Regions from separate parts of the Dongia sp. P2_B8 genome, predicted to be linked through region 2. Evidence: predicted binding sites of a transcription regulator. Region 2 holds the regulator's gene; each other region holds the start of a gene.

Region 1 (7,014 bases), on a different contig from region 2:
TGTCCGCCATGCGCTTATGCCGGCCGATGCCGAGCATCGTTTCGGACACGGCAAGGCGGAACCGCTGGCGGGGCTCGTCCAGGTGGCGTTCATCCTGGGCTCGTCGCTCCTTCTCCTCATGGAGGTCTATGATCATTTCATCCACCCGAAGCCGGTCGGCAGCCCCGAGATCGGCATCGGTGTCATGGTGCTCTCGATCCTCATCACCGGGGCCCTCATCCTGCTGCAGCGCCATGTGGTGAAGCGCACCGGATCGGTCGCGATCAGCGCCGATTCCGCCCATTACAGCAGCGACTTCCTGGTCAATTTCAGCGTCATCGCAGCCCTCATCATCTCCAGCCGCTTCGGCCTGTGGTGGACCGACCCGCTCTTTGGCCTGATGGTCGCGATCTACATCGCCTATACCGCGATCCGCATCGGGCGGCAGAGTTTCGACATGCTGATGGACCGCGAGATGGACGACGCGCAGCGCGCCCGCATCATCAAGATCGTGCAGCAGCATCCGCGCGCGGTGAACCTTCATGACCTGCGCACCCGTGCCGCGGGGCAGGACCGCTTCATCCAGTTCCACCTGGAACTCGCCGACGATATCTCCCTTATCGAGGCGCACCGCATTTCCGACGCGGTCGAAGCCGATCTCCTGGCAGCCTTTCCCGGCGCCGAGATCATCATCCACCAGGACCCGCATTCGGTGGTGGAACGCCGGCAGGATTTAGGCGTCAGGATGGACGAAGTTCGCCCCGGGCGCAGCGCGCTGCTGGCGGCGGATGAGGAGCGGGGTGGGTGAGGGGAGTGCTGAGTTTGGCAAAGTGCCCCTCACCCCGCCCCTCTCCCCGCAAGCGCGGGGCGAGGGAGTTTCGACCGAGCCTCATCCTTAAGCCCCTCGCCCCTCTGGGGAGAGGGGTTGGGGTGAGGGGGAGCGACTGATGAACGACATGAATTTGAGGACGACCACCGAATGACGAGCGAGACCAGAAAGACCGTGATCCTGACCGGGGCCAGCCGGGGGATCGGCCATGCGACGGTGCAGCGTTTCTCTGCGGAGAATTGGCGCATCATCACCTGCTCGCGGGAAGCGGTCCCGGAGGAGTGCAAGCGCGACCCCAACTGGACGCACCACATCACGGTCGATCTCGGCGAACCCGGCGATGCGCCGCGTTTTGTCGAACAGGCGCTGGCCGTCCTCGACGGCGCCCCGGTGCACGCCCTCGTCAACAACGCGGCCATTTCGCCTAAGACTTCGTTCAAGGAACGCCTCGGCACCTTGAACGGCGATGTCAGCGCCTGGCGCGAGGTCTATGAGCTCAATCTCTTTGCGCCTTTGCAATTGGCCAAGGGCTTCGCGACACCCTTGGCACGCGGCAAAGGTTCCATCGTCAACATCACCTCGATCGCCGGCCACGCCATCCACCCGTTTGCCGGTGCCGCCTATTCAACCTCGAAGGCAGCCTTGTCAGCACTCACCCGCGAGATGGCCGGCGAGTTCGCGCCGCTGGGTGTCCGCGTCAATGCCGTCGCACCCGGTGAGATCGAAACCGCGATGATCGGTCCGGAATATGAAGCGTTGATCCCACGCATCCCGATGGGCCGCATGGGGACACCGGCGGAAGTGGCGGGCGTGGTGTTCCAACTGTGCGGGCCGGACTTTGCCTATGTCACGGGGACGGAGATATTTCTGACGGGCGGGCAGCATTTGCTGTGACATCCGTTCGCCGCAGCCAGGGAGTTTGAGATGAAGATGAGTGCGATCCCGTTCGGGACGACGGATTGGTCGACCGTGGAGCCGACCGAGCATAAGGGGACAAGCGGCATCGCCCTCTGGCGCACCCGCAATTTCGGCGAGATGCGCGTGCGGCTGGTCGAATATTCGCCGGGCTACCTCGCCGATCATTGGTGCGTCAAAGGCCACATCCTCTTTTGCCTCGACGGCGAATTGCAGACCGAGCTGGAAGATGGCCGCGTCTTCACCCTGAAGTCCGGCATGAGCTATCAGGTCGCCGACAATGCCGAGCCACACCGGTCTTCGACCTCGACGGGTGCAAGGCTGTTCATCGTCGATTAGCGGCAGGGTGTGCGGGGGCTGGCTGCAGCACTGCGGGCGTGGATTTGCCTATGTCACGAGGACGGAGATATTTCTCACGGGCGAGCAGCATTTGTTGTGAGCGGCTCGCTCGCTCTAAGTCCTGTTGTGCTTTTCAATGCGCGCAACAGTAGATTTATCAGTCAGCGCACTATGAAGTGTTTCAATTAGTATTTCCCGAGAAGCCAATGCCTCTTCCGGTGCATTCGAGGTTGCAAAAAACCAAGTCCATAAAGATGGAATTAGTTCGTTACAGTGGTCGAGTTTAAGATCAACAAATGTAAGGACGAAACGGAGTGACCATTTGTAGTTACTAGCTCTGATTCTAGTAAATTTGGCAATCGCGCGAGCCAAGATCCTATAATCTTCTGGCTCTCTATCCATGTATGATGCACTTAGCAGTTGGAAATAACCGCCGGCAACAAAGCGCACATTTCTCTTCTTCTCTTCGTGAGTCCCAAGATCGCAGCCCAGAGTAAGAAGTGGCGAAGACGAGTGCGCGAGTTCAGTCAAGAGTCCTTTTAATGCGGTAGATTGCAGAGCTTCTGGAATTGCAGACGCCAAGTCAGGGTGACCGCGAAGATCAACAAATCCATGATTATTGCGAATATCATCAAATAGCGAGGGATAGGGTACCGTCATTCCCTCATCATCGATTTCAAACTCTACTGTCAACACGGTACGTCATCCCTAGGTGAAGAGCCCCGGCTATCTCTCGGTTTTTCATTCAGATTTTCGAAGTCTGATTAAACAATCTGCACTAGGTTTGCGATTACCTCCACCCCATGTATTTTCGATTTTCTTGATTTGGGCGAGGTTGACACAAATGTCTTTGATGTTGGTTTCGCGAAGCATGTGAGCTTGCAATAGGAGAATGACTGCGTCGGAAAAAAGCAAAGGCCCCTTGATCTCTAGGCTTTCCAACAGCACCGCTTGAGCATGTATTTTCTGCTCATCTACAATTTCATCAATTGTCGCCTCTTGGATGTGGCCTTGGTAGCCAGCGAACATATCTATGGTCTTAGTCTGTTTTTCCCTCATCTTTTCTTTCGCATCGGCACGGCTCTTCATATGTTCTCGAAGCGCCCCGTACTCAATCTCGCGAAACGTTATCAGGCCTTTTGGATTCTTTGTTCCGTAAATGATAAAGAAATGTGGGCGCTCAGTAGTCGCCTTATCAATTTTTGTCGAAATCACGAAGTCAAGATTCCCTGCGACCTTAAGATTCTCGCGAAATAGCTTCTCGACAGCAAGGCCACGGGGGAGGCTTGAGTCAAGGCGATCGCGCCAACCTCTGCCCCCCAAGATTGGATTCAATGAAGTGACGATATCCGTATCATCACTATGCGCGAAGCGATTGATGAATTCGTACATAAAATTAATGAGAACCTCGCACTTTGGGCGATCAAAGAGAGGCTTAATTTTATCCAGCGGATAGCCGCTCCATCCTGTCGGATCAATGAAAATCAGAGGAAATGAAGTATCAATAAATGCTTGGATCTCGCCAACTGCATCCTCAAACTTCCCGCAGTAGGCTTTAACCTCGAAGAGCTGTTCGGGTTTGTGAAATGGTTTGACCGCCGCCAGAAGTTGCGCAAATGCGTCGGGGCTGCTCTCTGAGAAAAAGCATCGAATTCGCCGCCTAGTTCCAGTGCGTTCAAGAATTTTCGCCTGCGCGTCTTGCAGCACCGATATTGCAATCATGAAGGACGAATCGCTGAAATTCTCAGTCTTCGTTTCCCAAGGTCCTGAGAAACCATCGACATAGGTGATATCCCAAGAGTTCAAAACCTTGAACGCAAGTGCTTGGAGATAACGTCGAAGGATAAAATGTTTTGCCTTGGTCTGCTCGCGACCAGTATATGGGTCGATCACATATCTTCCTTCTACTCTGCGGCTACTCCCAATCGATTGCCCTTCGCTACATTAGGATATTGGTTCCATTCTCGTCCTCGAAGGAGACGTCCACCGGACTTGGGGCGGAACCCACCCCACTGTTTAAAGAAGAAAGCCACTTTGGCAGATTTGCACTGATCTCTGAGATCAACTGCCCATTCCTCTGCCATTGGCCGTGCTTGCGGGCCACTTTCGCCCCCCACAATCGCCCAATCGATATCTGTAAGGTCAATCTTGCCGATTGGCCCAAGTAAAGGTTCGAACGACACAAACTTGGTGGATGCACGAGCTACACGGAGATGCTTCAATCGGATCGCATTCTTTGCGTCTTCAATTGATACTCCGAGCCAGATATGCGCGGGAGCGAGACCGCTTCCATATCGATCCTTAAGATATCGCGTCATTAGCGAACTGCGCTTGGTTAGCACCTGGAATGTGTGCCAGTTGGCTGCCTCCATAGTTTCAAAAACAGAATCTATGAAGGACTTTGGTACTTCCTTATGAAACAAGTCGCTCATTGAGTTGACGAAGACCCGCTTTGGCTGACGCCAACTCAGCGGCTGATTCAGACGACCAGGCTTAAGCGTAAGATCAAAGCCATTTTCGAACGGATGGCCAGGGACGCCGCGAAACCTTTCCGCGAAACGCTCCGCATAGCAGAAGTCGCAGCCACGGGTGACCTTCGAGCAACCCGTTACTGGGTTCCAGGTCACGTCGGTCCATTCGATTTGAGTCGTTGTCGACATGACATCATCCTAGAACATAAATGGAACAATAACAAGTGTTCGCTGCATTTATCGCAGATCTACTACTTTAGTGCGATAGTTGCTGATTGCAGTTGGCAACTGTATCCAAGGTGTAGCAGCAACCGTAAGCAGTTTCCTGAAAGCATGCCGCCAAGATACGGAAGGCTATTACTCCCCATGATCCTCGTCGGCCAATACGATTCCCCCTATGTCCGCCGTGTCGGTGTTTCGTTGCGGGTGCTGGGCTTCGACTACACCCATGATACGCGCTCGGTGTTTGGGGATTTTGATGATATGCGCAGGACCAATCCGGTGGGGCGGATTCCGTCGCTCATTCTGGATGATGGCGAGACGCTGATCGATTCAGGGGCGATCCTGGATTATCTGGATGAATTGGTGGGTCCGGCGCGGGCGTTGGTGCCGGCGGCGGGAACAGCGCGGCGGCGGTGTTTGCAGTTGGTGGCGCTGGCGACGGGGGCGATCGACAAGGCGGGGGCCAGCGGCTATGAGCGGCTCATCCGGCCCGCGGCCTATCGCTGGCCGGAATGGACCCAGCGCTGCCGCACGCAGGTGGCGGGGGCTCTGGCGGCGTTGGCGGCGGTGGACTGGCCCGACGGTTCAACAACCGCCGGAGTGCTGCCCATCGATCAGGCTGAGATCACCACCGTCTGCATGCTGCGTTATGTCGAGATGACGGACCCGGAGCTGCTGCGCCCGCATCCGACACTCAAGGCCCTCTCCGCAAGGCTTGAGGCGCTGCCGGCTTTCGCCGCCACCTATCCGCCGGATATCGCCTATCCCGCCAGCGATTAGGCCTGGGCAACTAGACCGAACGTCAGTGCACGCCGAGCGCGCCGGCAAGCCACAGGACCAGCAGAACGACCAGGATGAGGCCGAGCACGCCGCCGAGGCCCCGGCCGCCATAGGTGCGGTGCGCGTAATAGCCGCCACCGCCGCCGAAAACCAGAATCAATAGAATGATGATGAGAATGAGGCTCATGGTTCCCCCTCGCGTTTATTGTCGGCCGCGTGCGCAATGCCGCGATCCTCATCACATCAAGTAAAAAAGCGGAGATTGGTTCCGGCGGCTCCGTCGTTTTTCAGCGTTGCTGCGGGGCTTGCGGGCCAGGTGAGGGCGTGTGCGCGCGGTAGCTTGCCAATTCGCGGCTGAGCCAGTCGCGGGCGGGCAGGAGGGCAGCACCCGGGCAGCTCACCTGATAGGCGCGGCCGGAGAGCTGGCTGCGGCTGGCGGCACGGTCGATGAACGCATCGGCGCTGTCGATCTGGTCGCGATAGTAATCGTATTTGTCCTGCACATGTTCGGCTGCGGCCGGCCCGTCATAGGGATCGCCGTTGCGGATGAAGAGGCAGGCAGAGCTGCGGATGAAGCCGAGGAGATGGGCGATCTCCTGTTCCACCTTCTTGCCCACGACGCCCTTCCCGGAACTTTGCGCGGTGGCGGGGCCTGTCGCCAGCAGCAGCATGAGCCCGAGCGTCAACCCGAGCATGCGCACGAGATGGCCGAAGATGCGCCGGCTGTAGACGTGGCGTGGGCCGGATAAGAGATGAGAGCCGGGCGATATCACAGCAGGTTCTCGATGATGCGCGAGATGGTGCCCTTCACCCGGTCGGGGAGGGTGCGCTCCGCCTCCCAGGCCGCGGGGTCGATGCGGTCGGCGATTGCCATGCCGTCCTCGAATACGCGCTCCAATTCCTGTGCTGTCTCGGCGCCGAGCACGATCGCCTCGACCTCGTCATTGTAGAGCACGCTGCGGTGATCGAAATTCGAGGAGCCGATGGCCGACCAGACGCCGTCGATCACCACGGACTTCGCGTGCAGCACGACACCCTGGGTCTCATAGATCTTGACGCCGGCCTGGAGGAGGTCGCTGTAATGCGAGCGGGCGGCGCCGATGGCCGGTGGTGAATCGCTGTTGTCGGCCAGCAGCAGGCGCACATCGACACCGCGCCCGGCGGCTTCCATCAGCGTCTCCTTCTGCTCCGGCGTGGGGACGAAATAGGCGGCACTGACCCAGGCGCGAACCTCGGCATTGCGGAGTGCGGAGATGAGCGTCACGTAATAGCGCGGGATCTCGTCATCGGGTGAGCTGCCGATGATGCGTGCCACCTGATTGCCCTCGGCATGGAGGTCGGGGAAGAGGCCGGCCTCGGCAAGCGGCGTCTCATGTTCGGCATTCCACTGGTCGCGGAACAGGGCCTGGAGTTCCGCCACGGCCGGCCCCTTGATGCGCATCGCGGTGTCGCGCCATTCGCTGGGCAGCGGATTGGTGA
Region 2 (7,014 bases):
TCGGCCTCGAGCTGCGGGTGGGCGCCGTCATATTCCAGGGGGCTTGGGTCGGCGATGAAGATTTGCCATCCTGCAATCATGGCGACGGCAAGGACGGCGTCACCGATCAATGCATGTGGTCGAAAGCGTGGTGGCAACCAGAACGTTGCGGCGAAGGCGGCAACCACGCCACCGCCGAGGCCGGCAACAATTGCGATCAGCAGCACCAGATAGGCGTTGGCAATCGATCCATCGGGGCCATTGCCAGGACCGACTGCAAGATCGGCCGCCCAGAAACTGAGGGCGCCGAACAGAGGTGTCGTGCAAAGACCGGTGAGGATAGCTACCGCACCGCGTCCCATGGCTGGATCAGCCCTTGACGTTCAAGGCATCGCCCAGGCGGGCCAAGGCTTCGTCCTTGCCCAGGATTTCCATCACCTCGAAGATGGGTGGCGATTGCGTGGATCCGGTAAGGGCAGCACGCAGCGGCTGTGCCACGGCACCAAGCTTCACACCGGCAGCCTCGGCAAAGCCACGCGCCTTCTCCTCAAGTGCCGCAGCCTGCCAGTCCGTGGCAGCGCTATAGGTCGCGATCAGCTGCGGCAGCAGCGCCATGGTCTCTGGTGTCACCAGGACAGCCTTCGCCTTCTCGGTAAAAGCCAGGGGCCGCGCCTGGACGTAGAAGCCGGCATTCTCGGCCAGTTCCTTCAAATTCTTGGCGCGGCTCTTGAGACCGGGCATGGCGCGGGTCAGCAGCGCCACCGCTGCGGCGTCATCGGCTTTACCGAGAGTTTCTGCCACGGCCTTCGCAAGATCTGCGTCATCAGCCTGGCGCATGTAATAGCCATTGAGATTGTCGAGCTTGGCAAAATCAAAACGTGAGGGCGAGCGGCCGATGCCACCGAGGTCGAACCATTCGACCGCCTGCGCCGTCGAGATGATCTCGTCATCGCCGTGGCCCCAGCCGAGGCGCAGCAGATAGTTGCGCAGGGCGGCGGGCAGATAGCCCATGTCGCGATAGGCCTCGACACCGAGCGCACCATGGCGCTTCGAGAGCTTAGCGCCGTCCGGCCCATGGATAAGCGGGATATGGCTGAAATGCGGGGCGTCCCATCCCATCGAATCATAGATCATGCGCTGGCGGAACGTGTTGGTCAGGTGATCGTCGCCGCGGATGACATGGGTGATGTTCATGTCGTGGTCGTCGACGACGACCGACAGCATGTAAGTGGGTGTCCCGTCCGACCGCAGCAAAATCATGTCGTCGAGCTGCTCGTTGGCAACGCGCACCTCGCCCTGGACGCCGTCGACCACAACGGTCTCGCCGGCGAGCGGCGCCTTGATCCGGATAACCGGCTTCACGCCGGCGGGTGCGTCTTTGGGGTCGCGGTCGCGCCAGCGACCGTCATATTTCATCGGCTTCCCGGCAGCCTGCGCAGCCTTGCGCATCTCGTCGAGCTCCTCGACCGAGCAATAGCAGCGATAGGCCTTGCCGGCCTCCAGCAGCTGGTGCGCGACCTCCGCATGGCGTGGTGCGCGGGCGAACTGGTAGACGATCTCGCCATCCCAATCGAGGCCAAGCCACTTCAACCCATCGATGATCGCCTCAATCGCCGCATCGGTGGAGCGGACACGGTCCGTATCCTCGATGCGCAGATGAAAGATGCCGCCATGATGGCGCGCATAGAGCCAGTTGAAGAGGGCCGTGCGTGCGCCGCCAATGTGGAGGAATCCAGTGGGCGAGGGGGCGAAACGGGTAACGACGGTCATGATGGGAATCCGAAGGATATGTTGATTTTGGTGGGTTCTAGCATGAATCCACCGTCTTCGGGCAATGCTTCGCGCGGGGTTCGGCGGGCAACGGCTTCACACCACTAAAACGATATGATATGGTTTTTATACAACCTTATTCCGACGAGCATAATGTCCGCTGCCGATTTCCCGCAAAGACTAGGTCCCGCGCAAAGACTAGAAGAGTTTTTCGCTGCCCAGCGCCCCAACTGGCCGGGTTGGGCGGCGGTGGCGCTCGGCAGCGGGATTGCTCTCTATTTCAGCCTCGTGTTTGAGCCGCCTTTGTGGTGGGGACCGGCTCTCACCATCGCCGCCATCGCTTCGGTCTATGCCGTACGCAGGCAGCCTTTGCTCATGGTGGTTGCGGCTGGACTGGTTGCGGTGGCCATTGGCTTTTCGGTCGCCAGCTGGCGGGCGGAATGGGTGTCCGCACCGCAGCTCAATCGCTCGCTCTATCGGGCCGAGGTGACCGGGCGGGTGATCGAGATCGAACTCTATCCCGGCAGCTTGCGCGTGACGCTCGATCATCTGGCGATCAGCAGCGAAAAGACCGGGCAGCTGGCGCCAGATGTTTTGCCGGCGCGCGTCCGCATCAAGCTTGCCAAGGTGACGGATCAGATCCTGATCGGCGATTGGTTGAAGCTCAACGCCGATCTGCAGCCGCCAGCCCCACCGACGATCCCCGGTGGCTTCGATTTCCGCCGCCAGGCCTATTTCGAGCGGCTGGGCGGCGTCGGCTTTTCCTTGCAGGCGCCGGTCAAGATAGCCCCGGTGCAAGTCGGTTTTGCGCCGCTGGACAAGGTTCTCGCCTGGTTCGATGCGTTGCGCCTGACGATCGGCCAGCGCATCCAGGCTGAATTGCCGGGATCGACCGGCGCCATGGCGATGGCACTCATCGTCGGCAACCAGACGGCACTCCGCGCCGATGACGTCCAGGCGATGCGGGATTCTGGCCTGGCTCACCTCACCTCGATTTCGGGCCTCCATATCGGCTTGGCGGCCGGCATTTTCTTCTTCGGTCTGCGTGCCCTGCTGGCGCTGGTGCAGCCGGTCGCCCTGCGCTTTGATATCAAGAAATGGGCGGCGGTGATGGCGTTGGTTGGCGCCTTCTTCTATGCAGGACTTGCCGGCATGCCGGTGCCGACGCAGCGCGCGCTTGTCATGACCGGCGTTTTCTTCTGCGCCATCCTGCTCGACCGTTCGCCCATTTCGATGCGGGTCATCGCCTTCGCCGCGATCATCGTGTTGCTGGTGGCGCCGGAAGCATTGGTCGGCGCCAGTTTCCAAATGTCGTTTGCGGCCGTGCTGGGCCTCATCCGCGTATTTGATGGTGGGCGCACTCAGTTTGCCAATCTACGGCGCGTCGGCCGTGACGCACCGGACCTCACCGGCCGCATCATTGGCGCCGTTGAGCGTGGCGGCATCTGGCTTGGCACCCTGATGCTGACCAGTCTCATCGCCAGCCTGATGACGGCACCTTATGCCGCCTATCATTTCGACCGGCTGACGCTCTACGGCATTGCTGCAAATATGCTGGCTGTCCCCTTGACCGGCTTCTGGGTCATGCCGCTGGCCGTTCTGGCGCTGATCGCCATGCCGTTCGGCCTTGAGGATTGGCCGCTGCAGGCGATGGGCTGGGGCTGCGATCTCATCATCGACATTGCGCATTGGGTAGGGGATTGGCCCGGTGCCGTGGTGCTCATTCCGGCCCTGCCTGTTCTCGGCCTGCTGGTGATGAGTTTCGGTCTCATCTGGCTGTGCTTGATCATCGGCCGGCTGAAATGGCTGGGCCTTGCGCTACTGGGCGCGGGCTGCCTCACGCCGCTCACCACCCGTGCACCGGATATCCTGGCCTTCGCCGATGGCAAGAGCAGCCGGTTGGTGGCGGTGATGGACGCCGAAGGTCAATACCGTTTCAGCTCGACTCGTGCTGCCAAGATCCCAGCGGAAACCTGGCTGCGGCGAAATGCACAGGAAAAGCGCCTGCCGTTCCCGCAAGTGGCCGCCTTCGTGCCGCCGCTGGACAGCCACCAGCGCCGTATCGACGTCATGCATGGACCGGCCGCTACGGCTTTGCCATTGCCCGGCAGCAACGATACCTGCACGGCCGATTGGTGCCGCTTCGATACGCGCATGGGTTATGTGGCGGTGGCGTTGACAGAAGCGGGCGCAGAGCCAGCCTGTCAGGCATCAAAGCTGGTGATCAGCCTGGAGCCGATCGAGGGTTATTGCAAGTCAGCGGAACAGGTGATCGATTTCTTCGATCTCTGGCGCCGTGGCACCCATGCAATCTGGATTCATCGCGACGGTACATTCACGGTGCGGCGTGCTGCCGATGTCGGCGATAGGCCCTGGGCGCTGCAACGCTTTCCGAAACCGGCGCAGCCTGCTGAGACTGCGCCGGGTGACGGTGGTCTTAGTACTGACGCATCAGACCGATCAGGCGACCCTGGATCTTGACCCGGTCGGGCCCGAAGATGCGCGTCTTGTGATTGGGATTGGCGGGTTCCAGGGCAATGGAATCGCCCTTGCGGCGCAACCGCTTCAACGTGACTTCGTTATTGTCGACCAACGCCACGACGATGGTGCCGTTCTCAGCATTCTCACAACGTTCTATGAGGACGGTGTCGCCTTCATGAATGCCGGCGTCGATCATCGAATCGCCTTCGACCGACAGCGCATAATGTTCACCACGACCGAGCATGCCCGCAGGCACATCTACCGAATTGCTGTGATCGCGCAGCGCCTCGATGGGCGTGCCGGCTGCAATCTTGCCATAGAGCGGCAATTGCACGGTCTGTGCAGCCTGCGCCACAACGGCGCCGGGCAGAGTGGGCGTGAAATCACCATGGATGACGCTGGGTGTGAAGCCGCGCTTGGCGGGCTCGCGGTCAACGGCAGCCGGTGTCGCTGGCGCCGCCGATATCTTGCCGCCGACCTGATCCTCGGCGAGACGCATCACTTCAAGAGCCCGCGCACGGTGCGGCAGGCGTCGGATGAAGCCGCGTTCTTCAAGTCCGGTGATCAGGCGATGAACACCCGATTTCGACTTCAGGCCGAGGGCGTCCTTCATTTCGTCGAAGGAGGGCGACACACCGGTGTCGCCAAGTCGGTCCTGGATGAATTGCAGCAATTCCCGCTGTTTTCTCGTCAGCATGCCCGCTCAACCCCCTTGCAGTGTTACTGCCGGAACCCCACCCCAGTGAGGGCCGCCGGCCGGCCAAAATCGACCCGATTGTCCCGATACACCCGTCAGTCCTGGTCCAGAACCGACATATTGGGCCGGAACAAACGATCAACAACTACATATGTTCTAGTTTAGTTCATGATAATGTCAAGAGGTTACCCACAGGGTCCTTCTGACGGACGAGGCGACCACTCTCGCCGCAACATTAAGATTTTGCTCTTTTAAGTAGAATATTGCCTGGCCGGACTGCAGGTGCCATGGTGGCATTGCTTTGACAAGCGGCGCCTGGAGGAGAAGGATTGATCAGTCAAACCTGCTTCACTCAGGACGGAGGCTGGACATGACAATCGCACCTCGGCTGAAACAGCATCTCGATGGCAAGGGCATTCGTTACGACGTGGTCGCGCATCCGCATACGTCAACCAGCAGCTTTACCGCCCAATCGGCGCATATCCCTGGCACCAGGGTGGTCAAATCCGTCGTTGTGCATCACGAAATGGGCTACGCACTGGCGGTATTACCAAGTACCCATCGCGTGGAATTGGGCAGCCTGCAATCGGTCATGGACCGGCGGCTGGGCCTCGCCACGGAGCGCGAGATCGCAAGCATCTTTAGTGATTGTGAACCTGGGGCTGTGCCGCCGATTGGCGCTGCTTACGGTGTACCGGTCGTCCTTGATGAATGTATCGGTGACGAACCGGACCTCTATTTTGAGGGCGGCGATCATCGCAGCCTGATCCACGTCACCGACGAGGCTTTTCGGACGCTGACGCAGGGTGCCCAACGGGCGCGGTTCAGCCACCATAGCTGAGCGCGGATCTTAAAGGCTGAGACACCCACCGACGAGAGGCAGGATTTCCGTCATGTCGCCGGCCTGCGCCGCTGGCGCATGGGGCGGGCGGATAATCAACGCATCGGCTTGTGCGATGAGGGACAGCATGGCGCTATCCTGCTTCGGGAAGGGTGAGGCAATGAGGCTGCCGTCAGTGCCGCTGGTGAGCGTGGCGCGGAGATAATCCTGGCGCTGGTCGTTCGCCTTCAGTGCGACGCCGAGCTTCGCCATGGTTGGACCATTTTCGGAAACCACCCGTCCCAGCAGGCGATCGATCGCGGGGCGCAGGAACAGCGTCGCCGTCACCAGCGCGGAGACGGGATTGCCGGGCAGGCCAAGCACCGGCAAGGCGCCGAGTTCGCCGAACATCACCGGCTTGCCCGGCCGCATGGCGATCTTCCAGAAATCGAGCTTGGCGCCCTTATCCTTCAAGGCCTGCTGGATGAGGTCGAGTTCACCAACCGAGGCGCCACCGATCGTCACCAGCAGGTCGGCACCGCGCGCGCCATCGAGCGCCCGATGAAGATCGGTGAGATTGTCGCGCGCAATGCCAAGGTTGATCGGCTCACCGCCGCAGGCCGTGACCAAGGCTGCAAGACCGATGCCGTTGGAAGCGATGATCTGTGCAGGACCCAAGGGCTCGCCCGGATGTTGCAATTCATCGCCGGTCGACAGCAAAGCGATGCGCGGCCGGCGCGTGACCGTCACCGAGGGCCAGTTCATCGCAGCGGCCAACGCGACATCTCGCGCAGTGAGCAGGCGGCCCGCCTTGACGCCGATCTCGCCCAGGCGGAAATCGTTGCCGGCGGCACGCACGTGCTGACCCAGCGTGTTGCTGCCTTCGCGCACCATGACAGTGTCACCGTCGCGATCGCAATTTTCCTGGATGACGATACTGTCGGCACCTTGCGGCAGGATGGCGCCGGTGAAGATGCGGGCGGCCTGTCCAGCCTTCAGTATCAGCGCAGATGCGGTGCCCGCGGCAATGGTGCCAGTGACGGTAAGGCGTGCTGGTAGCTGCGCGATGTCGGCGGCGCGGACCGCATAGCCGTCCATCGCGGAGACGGCGGCCGGCGGCTGGCTCAATCTCGCCACCACGGGTTCGGCCAGTACGCGGCCGAGCGCTCGATCGATTCCGACTACTTCGCCGGCGAGTGGTGAGACACTCGCGAGAATGCGCTGGGTGGCCTCGGAAACAGGCAGCATTACGCGGCCTCAAAGGTGC
Region 3 (7,014 bases), on a different contig from region 2:
GTCGAGGGGGCGGAATTCGGCGTAGCCGGCGATGACCATGCGATCGGCCGGCAGGCCCCGGCTGATGAGGTATTTGGCGACCGCGCCAGCACGGGCGGTCGAGAGTTCCCAGTTCGAGGGGAATTGCGCGGTGGCGATCGGCCGCTTGTCGGTGTGGCCATCGATCCTCAGGACCCAATCGAGATCCTTCGGGATATCCATCGAGAGGAGGATGAGGGTCGTTGCGAGATCGTCGAGCTGCGACTTGCCGGCATCGCCCAGCACCGCCGAACCGCTGTCGAACAGCACTTCCGACTGAAACACGAAACGGTCGCCGACGATGCGGATGTCTTGCCGGTCGCCCAGCACTTCGCGCAGGCGGCCAAAGAATTCCGAGCGGTAGCGCGCCAGTTCCTCGACCTTGGAGGCAAGCGCCGCGTTCAGCCGGTTGCCGAGATCGACGATCTGGACTTCCTGATCCTTGGCCTTCAGCTCCGAGGCGTCGAGGGCGGCGGTGATGCGCCCAAGTTCCTCGCGGAGCGCCAGCATTTGTTTGTTCAAAAGCTCGACCTGGAGCTGCGCCTCGTCGGTGATCTTCTTCTTCTCGGCATCCGACCCCAGGATCTTCTGCTGGAGGTCATCCTTGAGACTCTCGAGAGCGGCGATGTCGGAGAGGAGGGCAGTGATGCGCGCGCGGTCGGCATCAATGGTCTGGTAGGCGTCGGCCAGTTTCTTCGCCTGATCGGCACTGAGGGCTGCCTGCCGGTTGGCGGCGTCGCGCTCGCCGATCACCACATTGAGCTGGTTCTTCGTCTCATCGCGCTCGGCGGTCGCACTCGCAAGTTCCCCCGACATCTGTGAGAGCTGATCTTTGAGATCCTCAGCGGTCTTCTTTTCCATCGCCAGCATACTGGCGATCTCGCTGATCTGGGCATTCAACTTGGCCAGTGCATCGTCGCGGCCGGAGAGTGCCTGGCTCAGGAACATCTGTGCGATGACGAAGACCATCAGTACGAAGACGATGACCATGAGCAGGGTCGACAACACATCGACATAGCCGGGCCAGGCTTCCATCGGGCGTGCGCGGCGGCGGCTCATGAGCTAGCGCTCGTTGCTGGCGGCGGCGGCGATGGTGCGGGCCAGGAGCTTGATCTCACCGCGGATGTCCTGGACCGACTGATTGCGGCCCTGGGCAAGCTCCTCGGAGAGGCGCGTGAGGTGCGCATCGAGATTGCGGAGATGGTTGCGGCTGTTGGCATCGATGCCGAAGCCGCCATTAGCAGCGAGGTCGGCAAGGCGCGCCGTCACCTGCTGCTGGTTGCGGAGCTGGTCGTTCATGACGGCCAACTGATCGGCCAATTGCTTGAAGCCTTGGCTGGATGCACCACGACCTTCTTCGCCGCGCTGCATGACGCGCTGCAATTCGTTAAGGCTCTCGGCGGTCTGTTCGAGCAGCGCCTGGATGTAGGCCGGGATAGGCTGGTCGCCGGAGTCGGCAAAGGCACCGCTCCCGGCGGAGGTGAGGCGGGTCTGGCCGGAGAGCCAGTCTTCGAGCTCGTTGAAAAAGCGGTTCTGGGCCTGGCTCGCCATCAATTCCATGAAGCCGATGATGAGCGAGCCGGCGAGGCCGAACAGCGACGACGAGAACGCGATGCCCATGCCGCCCAAGGGCTTGGCGAGGCTCTGCTTCAGCGTGTCGAACATCAGCGTCGGGTCTTGTCCGCCGCTGATCTGCAGGTTGGTGATCGCGTCGGAGACGCCCTTTACGGTGCCCAAGAGGCCCCAGAACGTCCCCAGCAACCCCAAGAAGATCAGCAAGGAGGTCACGTAACGGCTGATCTCGCGGCTATCATCGAGGCGCGACTGGATGCCGTCGAGGAGCGAACGGAGGGAGCTCGCGTTGAGATGAAGGCGCCCGGTCTTGTCCTTGAGCATTGCCGCCATCGGTGCCAGCAGGCGGGGCTGGGTGTAGCTCTGCGAAAAACCGCCGGTACGGTAGTCCTCGATCCAGCCGATATCGCTGTAGAGCCGCAGCACCTGCCAGATGGTGAAAAGAATGCCGAGCAGCAACACCGCGAGGATGCCGGTGTTCAGGATCGGGTTATGGGAGTAGGCGACCGAGATCGGGTCCCACAGCAAAACTGTAATGAAGATGGCGGCAAGCAGCGCCACCAGCATCCAGAGCAATTGCCAGATCGGGCGACTCATTCAGACACCGTTCTCAAAATTGCGACCGGGCTGGCGATGTGCATGCCGCTCTCAGCCCGCCGTGGGGACGATATCGACGCGGTCGGCGGGGCTGCCTTCGGATTTGGTGCCGAGTGCGCGCACATCGATGCGGTTTGAGCGAACGCCCTTGCCGATCAGATATTTGCGGACTTCGAGACCACGGGCGAGCGCCTTGCGGCGGGCCTGGCTCTCGGCATCCGGGGTGCCGCTGCTATAGGCCAGGACCTGGACCTTCATGGTTTCGTCGCTGAGCATCTTGGCAGCAATGCCGTCGAGGTCGCCGGTGGCGCCCTGCGGCAGTTCGTCGGTGGCGCCGTCGAAGACGATGCGGGTGCCGCCGGTGGGCAGCGCGGCCGTGCCGCTGGCGTCCGGCGTGGTTTCGGCCGGGGCCTCGGCACTGGCGACCTGATCAGCGGCCGGGGCATCTGCTGCCGGTGCTTCAGCGGCGGGGGCATCGGCGGCAGGTGCCGCGTCGGCAGCAGGCGCTTCAGCAGCGGGCGCTGCCGCGGCAACAGAGGCCGTGGCGTTGGCGGCCGGTGAGGGCACACTTGCCGGCACTTCAGTGGGTTCGGCCGGGGCAGTCGGTGCGGGCACCGGCTCGGCGGCAGCGGCCGGTTCGGCAGCCGGCGCTGGCGGGGTCGCGGGTGCAACTGGCGTTTCGACAGCGGGCGCTGCCGGTGCGGGGCCGGTTTCGAGGGCAGCTTCCGCGGCGGCGACCTGGGCTGCCGCGCCTTCTTCGGTCGCGGTCGGCGTCGAGGCCGGCATCGCGGCGGGTGCAGCGGCCTTCTTCTTTTTCTTCTTCTTTTTGGTCGTGGTGGCGTCGCCCGGATTCTTCAGCGAGACCGGCTGTGCACCCGGGACATTCAAATAGCTCAGCGGTGAGGCGGATGTCGGTGTGCTGATCGGCAGCGCGCCGTTGGCAGCAAGGCCCGGGGCGAAGGCCGGATTGGCATAGGGCGCCACGAAGGGGGTGTTGCTGGGTGCCGCGGCATAGCCATAGACCGGCACCGGCTGGCCATAGGCTGCAGCCGGGGCGCCGTAGACCGGGACGCCTGCGGGTGTAAAGACGGATTTCGGCGACGCACTCACCCGGGCACTCGGGACGTAGCCATAGGGCTGGAAGCCGCCCTGGATGCCATTGGGGGCCGGGGCCGCGTAGGGCGTGAGGGCGCCGTAATTGACGCTGACCGGCGCAGAATTCGCCTGGGGGAAATAGTAGGCCTGCTGAGCCTCGGCGCCCGGCGCCAGATAGAGAGGGGCAGCGAGGGCCATGCCGGCCAACAGCGATCTCGCCAAAAGGGTGGTCTTACGTCCGCCGACCGTCTTTGCCCGCTTGCTCATATCCGCCTGCCAGTCTCAAAAGATGGGGTGCAATTCGGCCTGGACTATAACCGATCCGAATTTGTCCCTACAACCCGCCCTTTCATGAGCCGGCTTAAGTATTAGGGGCAAGATGGGGAGACTCGGACGTAGCAGCCCGGCCGTTAATGGCCGATCAGGTTCTGGATCGGGGCATGGAGCGTGTTGTTGGTGGCGAGAATCTCGCCATTGGCCAGGACCGGGGGCTTGCCCTTGAGGTCGCTGACATAGCCGCCAGCTTCCTTGACCAGCAGGATGCCGGCCGCGATGTCCCAGGGCGAGAGGAACTCTTCCCAGAAGCCTTCGTAGCGGCCGCAGGCGACATAAGCGAGGTCGAGTGCAGCGGCACCGAAGCGGCGGACGCCGGCGGTCTCACGCATGGCCTTGTCCATCTGCTTCTGGAAGCGTTCGATATGGCCATGGCCGCGGAACGGGATGCCTGTCGCCACCACGCTCTCGTTCAGATTCTTGCGGCCGGAGACGCGGATGCGGCGGTCGTTCAGGAAGGCGCCGGCACCCTTCTCGGCATAGAACAGCTCGTCCTTGATCGGATCGAAGACCACGCCGGCCGTGATCTCGCCCTTTACCTCGAGCGCGATCGAGATGCAGAAATGCGGGATGCCGTGGAGGAAGTTGGTGGTGCCGTCGAGAGGGTCGACGATCCAGCGGCTCTCCGGATCGGGGCCTACTTCCTCGCCGCTCTCTTCCATCAGGAAGCCGAAATTCGGGCGGGCCTTCTTCAGCTCTTCCTTGATGGTGCGTTCGGATTTGTGATCGGCATTGCTGACGAAATCCGCCGGGCCCTTCTGCGAGACCTGCAACTGCTCGACCTCGCCGAAATCACGGCGGAGACCACGGGCGGCCTTGTCGGCAGCCTTGCACATCACATTGATCAGGGCAGAACGCATCGCCATGGCAGGGCTTAATCCTTCGACCGTTCCATGTACTCGGAATCCGCGGTGCGGACGACGATCTTGGTTCCTGCGCCGACATGCGGCGGCACGAGCACGCGGACACCGTTCTCGAGCACGGCCGGCTTGTAGGAAGAGGAGGCGGTCTGGCCCTTCACCACGGCATCGGCCTCGGTAATGAGGCAGACCACGGTTTCGGGCAGCGTCACCGAGATGGGGGAGCCTTCGTAGCTTTCCACCGTCACCACCATGCCTTCGGTGAGGTAGACCACCGGCTCGCCGATCAGGTCGCCATTCACGGTCAGCTGCTCGAAGCTGGTATTGTCCATGAAGGTGTAGTCTTCGCCGGACGAGAACAGGAACTGGTACTCATGCTCGTCGAGGCGCACGCGGTCGACGGTGTCCGAGGAGCGGAAGCGCTCGTTGAGCTTGGTCCCGTCGCGGATGTCCTTCAGCTCGACCTGCAGGAAGGCACCGCCCTTGCCCGGCTTCACATGCTGCGTCTTCACCGCGCGCCAGAGGCGGCCCTGATGTTCGATGATGTTGCCGGGGCGAATGGCATTGCCGTTGATCTTCATGGCGTCAACCTGATCAGTCTTGAAATGTTGTCTGGAAAAGCGGGCGGTTTCTAGCAGGTGGGCCCTGGATAGTAAACCGGCGGATGGGCGGGTGCTGCGGATCGGCAGCCAAGACGTGCTGTTTATTATCAAGACACTCTTAATGAGAGCTGGCCGATTCGTGCGCCCTGGTGGGCGCCGGCCTGGTCATCGGAGTCGCGCAGCCTGTTGTGGTTGTTCTTCGCTCATGGACACCATATCTAGCTGGAAAAGAACAAAAAATCTGCAATCGTTCTCTTTTCGATCTAAAGTCTTTACAAGCGGAACAAAGACTGTACATTGGTCGTCATTCGGCGCCGATTTGTCACTGCTCCGGTGCTGTGATCTAAGGTGGGAGAGACGCTTATGTCGCAGAACGTCGTGCGTATTACGGACAGGGACACTAAGGACAACATGGATAAGAACAAGGCACTGGACGCCGCGCTGTCGCAGATCGAACGCGCCTTCGGCAAAGGCTCGATCATGCGCCTGGGCAGCAGCGAACAGGCGGTGGAAACTGAAGTCGTTTCAACGGGTTCGCTGGGGCTGGACATCGCCCTGGGCATCGGTGGCCTGCCGCGCGGGCGCATCGTCGAAATCTATGGTCCGGAAAGCTCGGGCAAGACCACGCTGGCGCTGCAGGTCTGCGCCGAGGCCCAGAAGGCCGGTGGTACCTGCGCTTATATCGATGCGGAACACGCGCTCGACCCCTCATATGCCACCAAGCTTGGCGTCAATGTCGGCGATCTGCTGATCTCGCAGCCGGATGCCGGCGAGCAGGCGCTCGAAATCACCGATACGCTGGTGCGGTCCGGCGCCATCGACATTCTGGTGGTTGACTCGGTCGCCGCCCTGGTGCCGCGGGCGGAACTGGAAGGCGAGATGGGCGACAGCCATGTCGGTCTCCATGCCCGCCTGATGAGCCAGGCCCTGCGCAAGCTCACCGGTTCGATCAGCCGCTCGAAGACCATGGTTATCTTCATCAACCAGATCCGCATGAAGATCGGCGTCATGTTCGGCAACCCGGAAACCACCACCGGCGGCAACGCCTTGAAATTCTACGCCTCGGTCCGCCTCGATATCCGCCGCATCGGTGCCATCAAGGACAAGGAAACCGTGGTCGGCAACCAGACCAAGGTGAAGGTGGTCAAGAACAAGTTGGCCCCGCCCTTCCGGGTGGTGGAATTCGACATCATGTACGGCGAAGGCATCTCCAAGATGGGCGAACTCATCGACCTTGGTGTTGCCGCGAGCGTGGTCGAGAAGTCCGGCGCCTGGTTCTCCTATAGCGGCCAACGTATCGGCCAGGGCCGTGAAAATGCCAAGACCTTCCTGCGCGACAATCAGGCCATGGCGAAGGAAATCGAACAGAAGATTCGCGCCAATGCAGGCCTCGTCGCCGGCGCCATGATGGACGCCAGCGGTGGCGACAAGGTGGACGATTCAGACGCGTAATTTTGATATCGCGGCGTGGCCCTCGTAAGGGCTGCGCTGCCAAGGTCTCTCTCCGGCAAGCGCGCCGGTCCCGGGTATCCCCCTGGGCCGGCGCGCTTCGTCGTTTATGAGATCTGCTGCGACCGGCTCGACACCCTGACACCGATCGTCATGCCCGCCCTTGCTGCGAGCATCCAAGAGTTGGGTTTTGTATCAGCAAACTCGTGGGTGTCCGGCCTTCGCTGGGCATGACGGGTATGCAACTTGGCGCGGCGGGCCGATGTTCCCCAGATGCATGTCAGCGTTTCCGCATGCTACGCTCGTGCATCATGCCCAATACCCTGCCGCCATCCGCGCTTCACAGCCCCCCCATCCCGGCCATCCTGCTGGCCGGTGGGCGCGCGTCGCGTATGGGCGGCGGTGACAAATGTCTGCGGCTGCTGGCTGGGCGGCCGATCCTTAATCACGTGATCGAGCGCGTGCGGCCGCAGGTGACGCAGCTGGTG

What was found. Region 2 encodes LexA, which represses DNA repair genes until DNA is damaged. Its sites were predicted from a motif close to ATGTTCTANTTTGGTTC; they were not measured.
Region 1: a site for LexA is predicted at 4,735-4,751, ahead of AC1DWZ_RS18245 (DUF5131 family protein). Genes of this name have one in related genera too.
Region 3: a site for LexA is predicted at 5,325-5,341, ahead of recA (recombinase RecA). Genes of this name have one in related genera too.

What each region holds. Positions count from the first base shown of each region.
Region 1 is NZ_JBFUDM010000006.1:312,299-319,312, reverse strand. It holds gene AC1DWZ_RS18270 (cation diffusion facilitator family transporter) at 1-787, shown strand, start outside; gene AC1DWZ_RS18265 (SDR family NAD(P)-dependent oxidoreductase) at 959-1,702, shown strand; gene AC1DWZ_RS18260 (DHCW motif cupin fold protein) at 1,733-2,062, shown strand; gene AC1DWZ_RS18255 (hypothetical protein) at 2,177-2,758, opposite strand; gene tcmP (three-Cys-motif partner protein TcmP) at 2,804-3,955, opposite strand; gene AC1DWZ_RS18245 (DUF5131 family protein) at 3,967-4,722, opposite strand; gene AC1DWZ_RS18240 (glutathione S-transferase family protein) at 4,900-5,535, shown strand; gene AC1DWZ_RS18235 (DUF3309 family protein) at 5,558-5,722, opposite strand; gene AC1DWZ_RS18230 (DUF5329 family protein) at 5,823-6,308, opposite strand; gene AC1DWZ_RS18225 (phospholipase D-like domain-containing protein) at 6,305-7,014, opposite strand, start outside.
Region 2 is NZ_JBFUDM010000010.1:20,836-27,849, forward strand. It holds gene AC1DWZ_RS22855 (hypothetical protein) at 1-341, opposite strand, end outside; gene gltX (glutamate--tRNA ligase) at 349-1,749, opposite strand; gene AC1DWZ_RS22865 (ComEC/Rec2 family competence protein) at 1,903-4,230, shown strand; gene lexA (transcriptional repressor LexA) at 4,187-4,927, opposite strand; gene AC1DWZ_RS22875 (aminoacyl-tRNA deacylase) at 5,298-5,768, shown strand; gene AC1DWZ_RS22880 (molybdopterin molybdotransferase MoeA) at 5,778-6,995, opposite strand; gene moaC (cyclic pyranopterin monophosphate synthase MoaC) at 6,995-7,014, opposite strand, start outside.
Region 3 is NZ_JBFUDM010000003.1:538,552-545,565, forward strand. It holds gene AC1DWZ_RS10135 (peptidoglycan -binding protein) at 1-1,077, opposite strand, end outside; gene AC1DWZ_RS10140 (flagellar motor protein MotA) at 1,081-2,187, opposite strand; gene AC1DWZ_RS10145 (OmpA family protein) at 2,239-3,549, opposite strand; gene AC1DWZ_RS10150 (inositol monophosphatase family protein) at 3,693-4,481, opposite strand; gene efp (elongation factor P) at 4,490-5,056, opposite strand; gene recA (recombinase RecA) at 5,441-6,529, shown strand; gene mobA (molybdenum cofactor guanylyltransferase MobA) at 6,838-7,014, shown strand, end outside.